DNA from 4 places in the Paenibacillus sp. FSL F4-0236 genome. Region 1 is predicted to be linked to each of the others. Evidence: riboswitches for the same ligand, from Rfam matches in the RefSeq annotation. Region 1 holds a riboswitch; each other region holds the start of a gene.
The links. A riboswitch is a leader RNA that binds a small molecule or an ion and turns the genes downstream of it on or off. The one in region 1 is predicted to bind cyclic di-GMP.
Positions count from the first base shown of each region.

Region 2: it holds a riboswitch for cyclic di-GMP, as region 1 does, so the genes downstream of both, NSQ29_RS28195 (NPCBM/NEW2 domain-containing protein) here and NSQ29_RS05465 (thiamine pyrophosphate-binding protein) in region 1, are expected to answer to the same signal.
Region 3: it holds a riboswitch for cyclic di-GMP, as region 1 does, so the genes downstream of both, NSQ29_RS16670 (DUF6612 family protein) here and NSQ29_RS05465 (thiamine pyrophosphate-binding protein) in region 1, are expected to answer to the same signal.
Region 4: it holds a riboswitch for cyclic di-GMP, as region 1 does, so the genes downstream of both, NSQ29_RS25555 (anti-repressor SinI family protein) here and NSQ29_RS05465 (thiamine pyrophosphate-binding protein) in region 1, are expected to answer to the same signal.

Region 1 is NZ_JBBOBK010000001.1:1,209,421-1,211,621, forward strand. Features, by position in the region: gene NSQ29_RS05465 (thiamine pyrophosphate-binding protein) at 1-1,472, opposite strand, end outside; cyclic di-GMP riboswitch class I at 1,591-1,686, opposite strand; gene NSQ29_RS05470 (methyl-accepting chemotaxis protein) at 1,877-2,201, opposite strand, start outside.
Region 2 is NZ_JBBOBK010000001.1:6,306,001-6,308,201, reverse strand. Features, by position in the region: gene NSQ29_RS28195 (NPCBM/NEW2 domain-containing protein) at 1-982, opposite strand, end outside; cyclic di-GMP riboswitch class I at 1,137-1,223, opposite strand; gene NSQ29_RS28190 (hypothetical protein) at 1,381-1,947, opposite strand; gene NSQ29_RS28185 (EAL domain-containing protein) at 2,063-2,201, opposite strand, start outside.
Region 3 is NZ_JBBOBK010000001.1:3,658,763-3,660,963, reverse strand. Features, by position in the region: gene NSQ29_RS16680 (DUF4179 domain-containing protein) at 1-226, opposite strand, end outside; gene NSQ29_RS16675 (RNA polymerase sigma factor) at 210-728, opposite strand; cyclic di-GMP riboswitch class I at 933-1,024, shown strand; gene NSQ29_RS16670 (DUF6612 family protein) at 1,142-1,990, shown strand; gene NSQ29_RS16665 (CapA family protein) at 2,072-2,201, opposite strand, start outside.
Region 4 is NZ_JBBOBK010000001.1:5,720,983-5,723,183, reverse strand. Features, by position in the region: gene NSQ29_RS25560 (2-oxoglutarate dehydrogenase E1 component) at 1-680, opposite strand, end outside; cyclic di-GMP riboswitch class I at 1,152-1,236, shown strand; gene NSQ29_RS25555 (anti-repressor SinI family protein) at 1,263-1,418, shown strand; gene NSQ29_RS25550 (helix-turn-helix domain-containing protein) at 1,620-1,949, opposite strand; gene NSQ29_RS25545 (TasA family protein) at 2,109-2,201, opposite strand, start outside.

The DNA of each region.
Region 1 (2,201 bases):
GCGTCCATAGGGACTTCGTAGATAGTTCCGTCAATACGTCCTGTAGTTTTTTCCATACCTTTTAGAGCCATATCTAGCTGTTTATTATTCACAACAATGAATATGACAGGAATATCCTTGCAGACAGCAGCGTTAATCTCTGCGCCTAGCATCATAAAGCAGCCGTCTCCTGTAATGCAGAAGATCGTTTCTTCTGGAGCAGCAACCTTTGCACCAATCGCCATCCCGATGGAATTACCCATACAAGCAAAGTAAGCATCGAAAACAAAACTGCCCGGTTTCTTAACCTTGTACCATTTCGCAGCATGGAAACCGTGACTTCCATCATCAACAAAGACTGTGCTGTTATAAGGAATCAAATCACTCATCGTACTCAAGACCGATGCAAGTGAAAGGTTTGGTAAAATCGGAGGCTCTTCGGTATAATCGGAATTTGTCGGTGCTTCGCGTTTTGTGATGTTGTTCGTGTCAATATTATTGAGATAGTAAACTAGATTGTCGCGTAGATCTCCAGTCACTGGAATCGTTTTAGAGAACAATATTTTTCCGACAAAAGTCGGATCACTATCAAACTGAATTAATGTTGCAGGATGATTTTCCCTTTTAAGATTACAAATAGTCATATCACTTAAACGTGACCCGAGAACGATAAATAGATCACTTTGATTCAGCAAGTCATCCCCATGGGTACAACCGCCTACTCCAATTGGACCGTGATAGAGTGGATGATCCCAAGCTATAGCCCCTTTACCACCTGGAGATGTAACTACAGGAATATTAAATGTTTCCGCTAATTGAATTAGCTCACTATGTGCTCCTGAGCGGTTAACGCCTTTACCCGCGATAATTATTGGATTCTTAGAGCTATTTATAGCATCAAGTACACGGTCGATATTAGCATGGCTAACCAGTGATTCGCGTTCAGGGATTACAATATTACATTCCTCTAGCAATTCCGTTTGTACATCAAAGGGAATACAAAGGTGAACTGGACCACGATTACCGCTCAAAGCAATGGATATGGCATGATTAAAGATTGTGTTAAAGTGATCTCCACGTTCAATAAGCTTGCTATATAAGGTGGCAGGTCTAAACATATCAGCTAAATCAGCTAGAAAAGAAGTAGAGTCCTGACATTGGGGAATTCCAAGCTCTTTAATAGATTGATGGCCAGTAATAAATAGGACAGGTAGGTTGTTAGCCTTAGCATGTGCTGCTGCAGTTAATAGGTTTGTTCCACCAGGACCTGAAGTACCAAAAGCTACACCTAGTTTTCCAGTTTTAAGCGCATACCCGGCTGCTTCGAAGCCGGAACTGGACTCATGTCTCCCAGGAATAAATTCAATACCGTAATCTACCATTTTAAGAACAATAGGACAAATGGATTTCCCAATAATACCAAAGGAATGGGTAACACCTAGGTTCCGTAGTGCTTCCGACATGTAATCTGCGACTGTCTTCAAAAAATACACCTCACAAGTTGATTGTTATTTTAAAATCAAACATTAGAAAACCTGTGCTCTGAATTAGGGCACAGGTTGGTGGCATAAATCGCCATAGAGACTGAACAATTGTTCAGTCGTCTTGGTTTTCTGCAACCTGGCAGTCATGGCCTCTGATTAAAAATGAGGCTGTAGATCCATGGTTTTGCGTCATCCTCTTTCGAAGATTTTGCCAATATTAATTTTAAAATTTATAAGAAGAATTTTCCTTTACAATATATTCCTAGAGTACCTTTGTCAATATATTTTCGCAAATTAACTCGAATTTTGACGAAAGTCTTGTCCAACCTATGAAATAATAGATATAAAAAAACTCCCCCTAAGTCAAAACTTAGGAGGAGTTTTTGGACTTGTTTATATGATTTGCAAGTGACTTAAAACTTGAAAATATGGATAGTCTTCTGTAGATTAAACACAGCCTGTGTCATTTTCTCAGTTTCTTCAGCGACGGACTGCAGGGCATTAATTTGTTCATTCATAGCGGCGGATACTTCCTCGGTGCCGGCAGCGGTTTGCTGTGTGATCGCAGAGATATTCTCTATTGCACTTGAGATTTTCAAGGCACTTTCCAACATCAGATCACTTTCAGCAGAGAAGGAAGAGATTTGCTCGGTAATATACTGCACACTTTGCACAATTTGAGCAAAGATATGAGCAGATTGAGTGATCATCTCATTCTGTACCTGTACGACTTCTTCG
Region 2 (2,201 bases), 5.1 Mb from region 1:
TATTCGGCTGGTCATCGAGCATGTATTCCGGTTTCGTACCTGGATAGCTCCCACCGTTCACCGTTACTTTTGATACATTAGAGTTAGGCATTCTATAAGCTTCGCTATAGGCATTTTCATATGCTGTACCATAGCCTTTTAGCTTCGAAACCTTAGCCGCTTTTGCCTCTATTTGATGATTCTCCAGAAGTACTTTTGCATTCTCTATATCTGCTTGAAACTGCGCGTACAGTGGATGTGTCTGCACTTCTTGTTCTAAAGTCGTTAATTTCTCCACCGTATTAAATGCTGCGCTAACTTGACTCAAGGTATCATCTGTAAATAAATTTTTCATTTTAGCGGATACGGTATCTTCTTTGTAAAAAGAAAACTCAGCTGCACTCGCCCAATCTTGGTTAGCTTTTTTAAAGACAAATTTAAGTCTCTTGAAGGCTGTGGGTGCAAACTGAATCTCTACTACGTCACCTGCTCCGCCTTTATATTCTCCAGAGGATACTAGCGTATAATCGCCTGCATCCGTAGTTGAACCATAAATATCAAATTCCTGAGCAAACCCCTTCCCCTTTGCACTGGATTGTCTTGCAGCATATACGATTCTATTTAATTCAGTGGACTCATTGAAAACAAAGACAACCTCATTCGTAAACGTTGAACTATTCGGTTTGCCCGTTTCCCAATGCGTACTCATATCGCCATCCATAGCCTTAGCTATAGGTGAACCTGAGTAGTTACCACCGTTATTGGTAATGGATTTAATATTCGCAGGATTCATTCTAAAAACATCATTATAAGCGCCTAGGATAGCCTTGCCGTACAGATCAAACGGAATAACTGACGCATTGCTGAATAGGTCAGCCTTGCTTTGTACTACAGTGTTCACTACACTTACCTTGCTTACATCACTTGCTAAAGCATAACCTGCCTCACTCGAAAAACTAGCTAACATGGCTGCCGATGTAGCGATCGCAATCATTTTTTTCATCTTTTCTACCCCCCAGATGTAATATGAATCTCTTCCGTGACTAAAAATAGGCAAAAAAAAAACTACCCCAAAAGAGTAGCTTGATTGCGTATAAAGTCGCATAAAAACTAAGACTTAATTTTTATTAAACTTTAACAAAAAGCGTAATACACTCTTTGGCAGCTGGCTGACAATAGTTATGATAACCTTAGTCCCTATAGCTTTGCGTCCCTACATTTCCATAGGTTTGCCTATGAAGTTTCGAATACATTACAAAGAGTAACATAACGCTACATCTGATCGCATGATTAATTGGTATGAAATCCGAATAGGTAATTGCAATTACTTTTTCTATCGTGATAGATATTCTTTATCGAGTATCCCGGAAGAGAGAGGAACCTTTAGGACTGGAGGTCTACTTAACTCCCCGCACCAAACAAACGCCGGAACCAATTCCACACATCGCCCGTGATGGGAATTAACCCGAAGCCATGCTCGCCAACTGCGATTAGACCATATGCCCATTGGCCAATAGCTACTGCTCCCCCAGCAATCCGTCCTATGGCTACCGCCCCAAATGCCGTATCACCTATGGCGACAGCTCCCAACGCTTTTTCGGCTATCGCGATCGCGCCTACAGCCACTCCTGCAATGGCAATCGCTCCAGCTGCGAAGCCAAGCCAGCTAATTGCTATCGCTCCAAGGGCTAACCACATTCCTAGTGATATTGCACCCACGGATAGAACCCCTACGCTTATCGCACCTATGGAAATCAAGCCTACAGCTACATCTCCAATAGCAATTAATCCAACAGCTGTCTTCACTTGTGGCTTGCTTCCGTGACCATACCCCTGACCTGAGTAGCGACCCAAATTGCTGCGAATACTTACCACCGGAAATGATGGAGACGGCCATTGATAATCAATTTCTCGTCCACCTAACCCTCTAGAATCCGCCCAGTGTGTGATGTACTTATGCCATTTCATATCCATCCCGTCCCCCTTCTCAATTACCTTAATTATACAACCCCGGGGGTTGGCTGTACTCAGACTCTGACCTGAAATTCATCTCATCCTCTAGACGGAGTTATACTCATTAGGATCACTGTTTGGGAATAGGATCAGGCTTTCCAAATAAATATCCCTGAAACAACTGATAACCACTCTGCTTAAGCCATTCAAAGTCCTCTCTAAACTCCACACCTTCTGCTAAAGGAACGGATTGGATTTCTAAAGCTTTT
Region 3 (2,201 bases), 2.4 Mb from region 1:
CAATTTTATCCCAATTAATCGTCATACTAGCGAATACAGGAATGGCTACAAGTAAGAGGCAAGAGAAGACGATGCTGATAGGAATAACCTTTTTATTAGACCTAGGAGTATTCTGGGAGGAATGCAGATTTCTTTGACGTGTATATGCTTCTTGTTCTATGGCAGTCCACATCAAATCATAATCCGGTCGGGGAATATGTTTATCTTTTTCAATATAGAGACTCATTACTATTCAGCTCCTTTAGTTGGGTTCCACCCATTCTATTTAGTATTTTAAGTCCCTTGTTCAGTCTGGATTTTACAGTTCCTTCGGGTATGCTCATAACTTTAGAGATCTCGGGTACAGTCAATTCGTTTATAAAACGAAGGACTACTACCATTCTGATTTTGTCGGGAAGCTGACTGTATAACCCTTGTAATTCTTTTTTAGTTTCCTGTCGATCCAAACGTTTTTCTACAGGGTTTGATTCCTCAGACCTGGATAGTAAATAATTACGTACTTCTTTCATCCACCCCGTCTTACGCCTTTTGATCACACTGTTGCACTCATTCGAAGCAATTCGTAAAATCCAAGCTTTCAAGTTTCTTACCTTCGACTTATCCGCTAAGATAACTTTTACAAATACCTCTTGGGAAATATCCTCCGCATCTGCCTGATTTTTCATTAAGTAGTAACAAAAATAATATACTTGTTCTTTATAGAGCTCGAAAATTTCCCGGTCACTCATTTTGCTGCACCCCCTGTCTTTGATGTTCTCATTAATAAGACTTATAAGCGTATGTAATCGTTCATTTTTCATTTTGATTGTAGTATTTCTTCTGAGTATCATAGCGAATTCGAATGGAAGATAAGTTGTTTACAGGTAATTATAACCATGATAAAATTAGCGGTGGGACATGCGTCCGTAAGCTAATTAAAACTAATTGAATGTCCGCGTTAAAGGTAAAATCATCGAAAGATGATGACACAAAGCCATGGGTCTAAAGCCTTTCTACAGAAGGAAATGATCGCCAGGCCGCCATAGGGATATCTTATGAAGCATAAAGGATAGCTCTAAGAATATGTAGTCTATTTTGAGCTCTTTTATTATTTCGATCTATACGGCGTTACATTATCGCAAGGGGCCGAAAGGGGAAGTACATGAACAGTTTTTTCAAAACAATAGGCACTAGTTTGGCAGTAGGTGCTATATTGCTGTCCGGAACGATCGGATGGATGTCTAATCCTGAAGTCGTGTCTGCAGCTACCACAACAGCAGTAACCGCGGATCAAATGATTAGCAAAGTAACGGCAGCCTCTAAAGCAATAAAGAATTTTCACTTAGATGTGATCAAAAAACAGGATATTCAGAGCGGTGGGGTACGTATCAGCAACACTAACACACTGAAGCTGGATATTAATCGACTGCCGAATTTTGCTGCAGCTGGCACCGTTGATAGTAGTCTTTTAGATACATCGTACAGTCTATATGCCAATGACAAGGAGTTTTACTATCTTGTAGACGGAAGTGAACTGATCGATGAATCTGAAGATGAAGGTTACGACGATGACGGCGAGCCAATCGATCCCGATGCACAGTATTGGATTGCACTGGAGAAGATGGAGTGGGATTCTTTTTACTCCAAAGGTCAATACGATCCTGTTTCCATGCTTGATTCGGTTAAAAATTATAAAAAATCTATGAAAGTCAGCACTGCTGGTGCTCAGACCGTCCTGCAGTTCACGGTAACCGATCCGACAGCAGCTAAGGGAATAATCAAACTCTATGACCAGGAGAACCTCTGGGATGGTGAGACAGTTCAACCCAAAAGCGTAACGTGGAAATTATTCGTCAATACTAAGACCTGGCAGACGGAAAAGCTGACAGTCGATCTGAGTTATGTGCTGATAAGTGATGGAGAAAAGGATACATACAACACGAAAATCGAAGCTAAGTATTCCAAGAATAACAAAGGTACAACCATTGTAAAGCCCGCCGAACTAGAATAATAAGGTCGTTTTCATATGGAGCAAAAAGCGCTGTTCAGTAGAACAGCGCTTTTTGCTGTATTCTCTATTTTAATAACGTTTCTATTCCCTCTTTAAGATTGACGTCGTATGCTTCAACATTCGATTCATGAGATTTCGCCATTCTGTTCTTATGTCGGTGTCGCTTCTCTTTAATGCGTCGCGGATGGGGATGATCTCTGTAACTTTCCTA
Region 4 (2,201 bases), 4.5 Mb from region 1:
ATCGGTACGAGAGCGTCGTTGCCTTCCAAGCTGAACCGCTTCTGACCCACAAAGGTTTTGTGGAGGAAGGTTTCGAATTGCTCTACTTGGATCAGGCGGTTTAGCAGCTCTTTACGTTCTGCATTATTTAAAGGCGCTGGTGAGCTTGTGGATTCTGCCTGTCTGTTCAACCATTTCAGTTCTTGTTCTTCATGCACATGCCCGAATTCATAGGCGATTGTCTTGGTGTAAGCCTGACGCATACGCTGAACTGCATCCCATCCGGTATGCACATCATTCGGCGCATTCTCCCAAATGAGCGTGGCAGGTAGTGCGAGCAGATCCTCACGAGTCAGCTCATAGGTTTCGAGTTCAAGATATTTAGCCATGGGATTGTGATCGCGCTCAAGCGGATCAATATCAGCGGCCATATGGCCATATATACGAATATTAGCGATTAGCTTGGAAGCTCTTACTGCCTTTCTAAGCCATTCGGTGTCTCCCGAAATGCGAGGCTGTGGAGCCGGTTCGCTATCCGGTGTTAGGGGCGGGGGACCCGAATTTGTAAAAAGCTCGCGATAATTATTCTCTACGGTGGAAGGATCTTTCACAAACTGTTCATATCTTTCTTGAATGTAGCCTAAATTGGGTCCGTAATACTTACTCCAAATGGATTCGTTATAGGGCTCTTTGGCTGCCATGAATACATCCTCCTTAACGGATGAACTCCATACGTGACATTTTGTGTCAACGCTTACTGGAGCTGTGATGATTGCGGTTTCATTTCTCATCTTATTGTGCTACTTTCCACACGTGTAATCAATTCATTCTTTCGTCCAATACGTTCGCAAAATGGTATGGGTTAGCTTGTTCTAATGAAAAGAACGCTGTTTCTTCTCATTACCCATTCCTAAGGCCCACTAAAATGATTCTAATATCCTTATTTTTAACTAATAGGGAAGGAAGTATCATTCTATCGGCTTAATTAATTTTATGAATGGGACGAGTATCGTGTTAATAGGACAAGATATCGCACAAAAGCGCTTCTATTTTTTGTTTTTTAATGGAAAAACTAATCAGAAATCGACACACTTTTCCACTTTAGTATAGTATAATGTTATTGCAGTTAGCGATTTTCATATATTTCAAAGTAGATCCTTTCGTGTAAAGGGTCCAGTAAAAGGTAAACCTGCCGAAAGGCAGGGGCACAAAGTCGCGGGTCTAAGGTAGAAATACTATGACAGCCGGATTGCCTGGGGACTAAAATCTTAGGAGGAGATTTTTTGGACAAGTCCAACCAGGGAAGCAACAGAGAACAGCAGGTCATTGATCTAGACGTAGAGTGGGTCCATTTATTATTAGCAGCTAAGAAGGCTGGCATAAAGGCAGATGAAATTCGTCGCTTCTTTCATGAGAAGACTGTGCAAGCCGTGCAGTAATACATTCAGAGCATTAGATATCAAAAGAGCACAGCGATAACTCGCTGTGCTCTTTTTCTTTATATAAGGATCTATAAGATTCAGACTTGGTCCTTATATTCTGCTAGAATTCAAACGCCTTCGCGGTCCATGTTAGGAGGGTGAAGGCGCTTATGTTTAATAGTATGAGTAGAAGAGGATCTTATCAGGTCAGGTGGAATATTAATCCTTCTGATCAAGGCGCCATTTCTGGTAGTCCAGAAACTCCTTGAATTCGCGTTTGCTTATGCCTGAGGCCATAGCTTCCTGCACCAATCGGAACCATTCCGAATCTAAAGGTGACTCCTCAGCATCATTAGGTTCTCCATAGAGCAAAGCGTGGATGGATACCTGAAGCGCATCGGCGATCTTTTCGATAAACTGAATTGAAGGATTGGATTGGATGTTTCTCTCCACATTGCTAAGATACGACTTAGCAACATCCGCTCTGTCCGCAAGCTCAGATAGGGACAATCCCTTTTCTAGGCGGAGATGCTGGATACGTTGGCCCATATTTTGTGGCACTATGCTGACGCCCCTCCGTAATTTTTGTTATTAGTATAGCAAATATCAATAAATTCGACAAAGTTTATTGTAAAGAGAAGAGCAGCATCTACTTATCCGCTTTCCGGAATAAGAATCTGCTGCTCTTCGAATGGAAGACTTATTAGATTATTTAGCGGATCCAGCAGTTTGCTTACCTACGAAATCCCAAGTCAGAGTTAATGAATCTTTTTGGAAGTAGTTTTGCTCTTGGCCGTTATC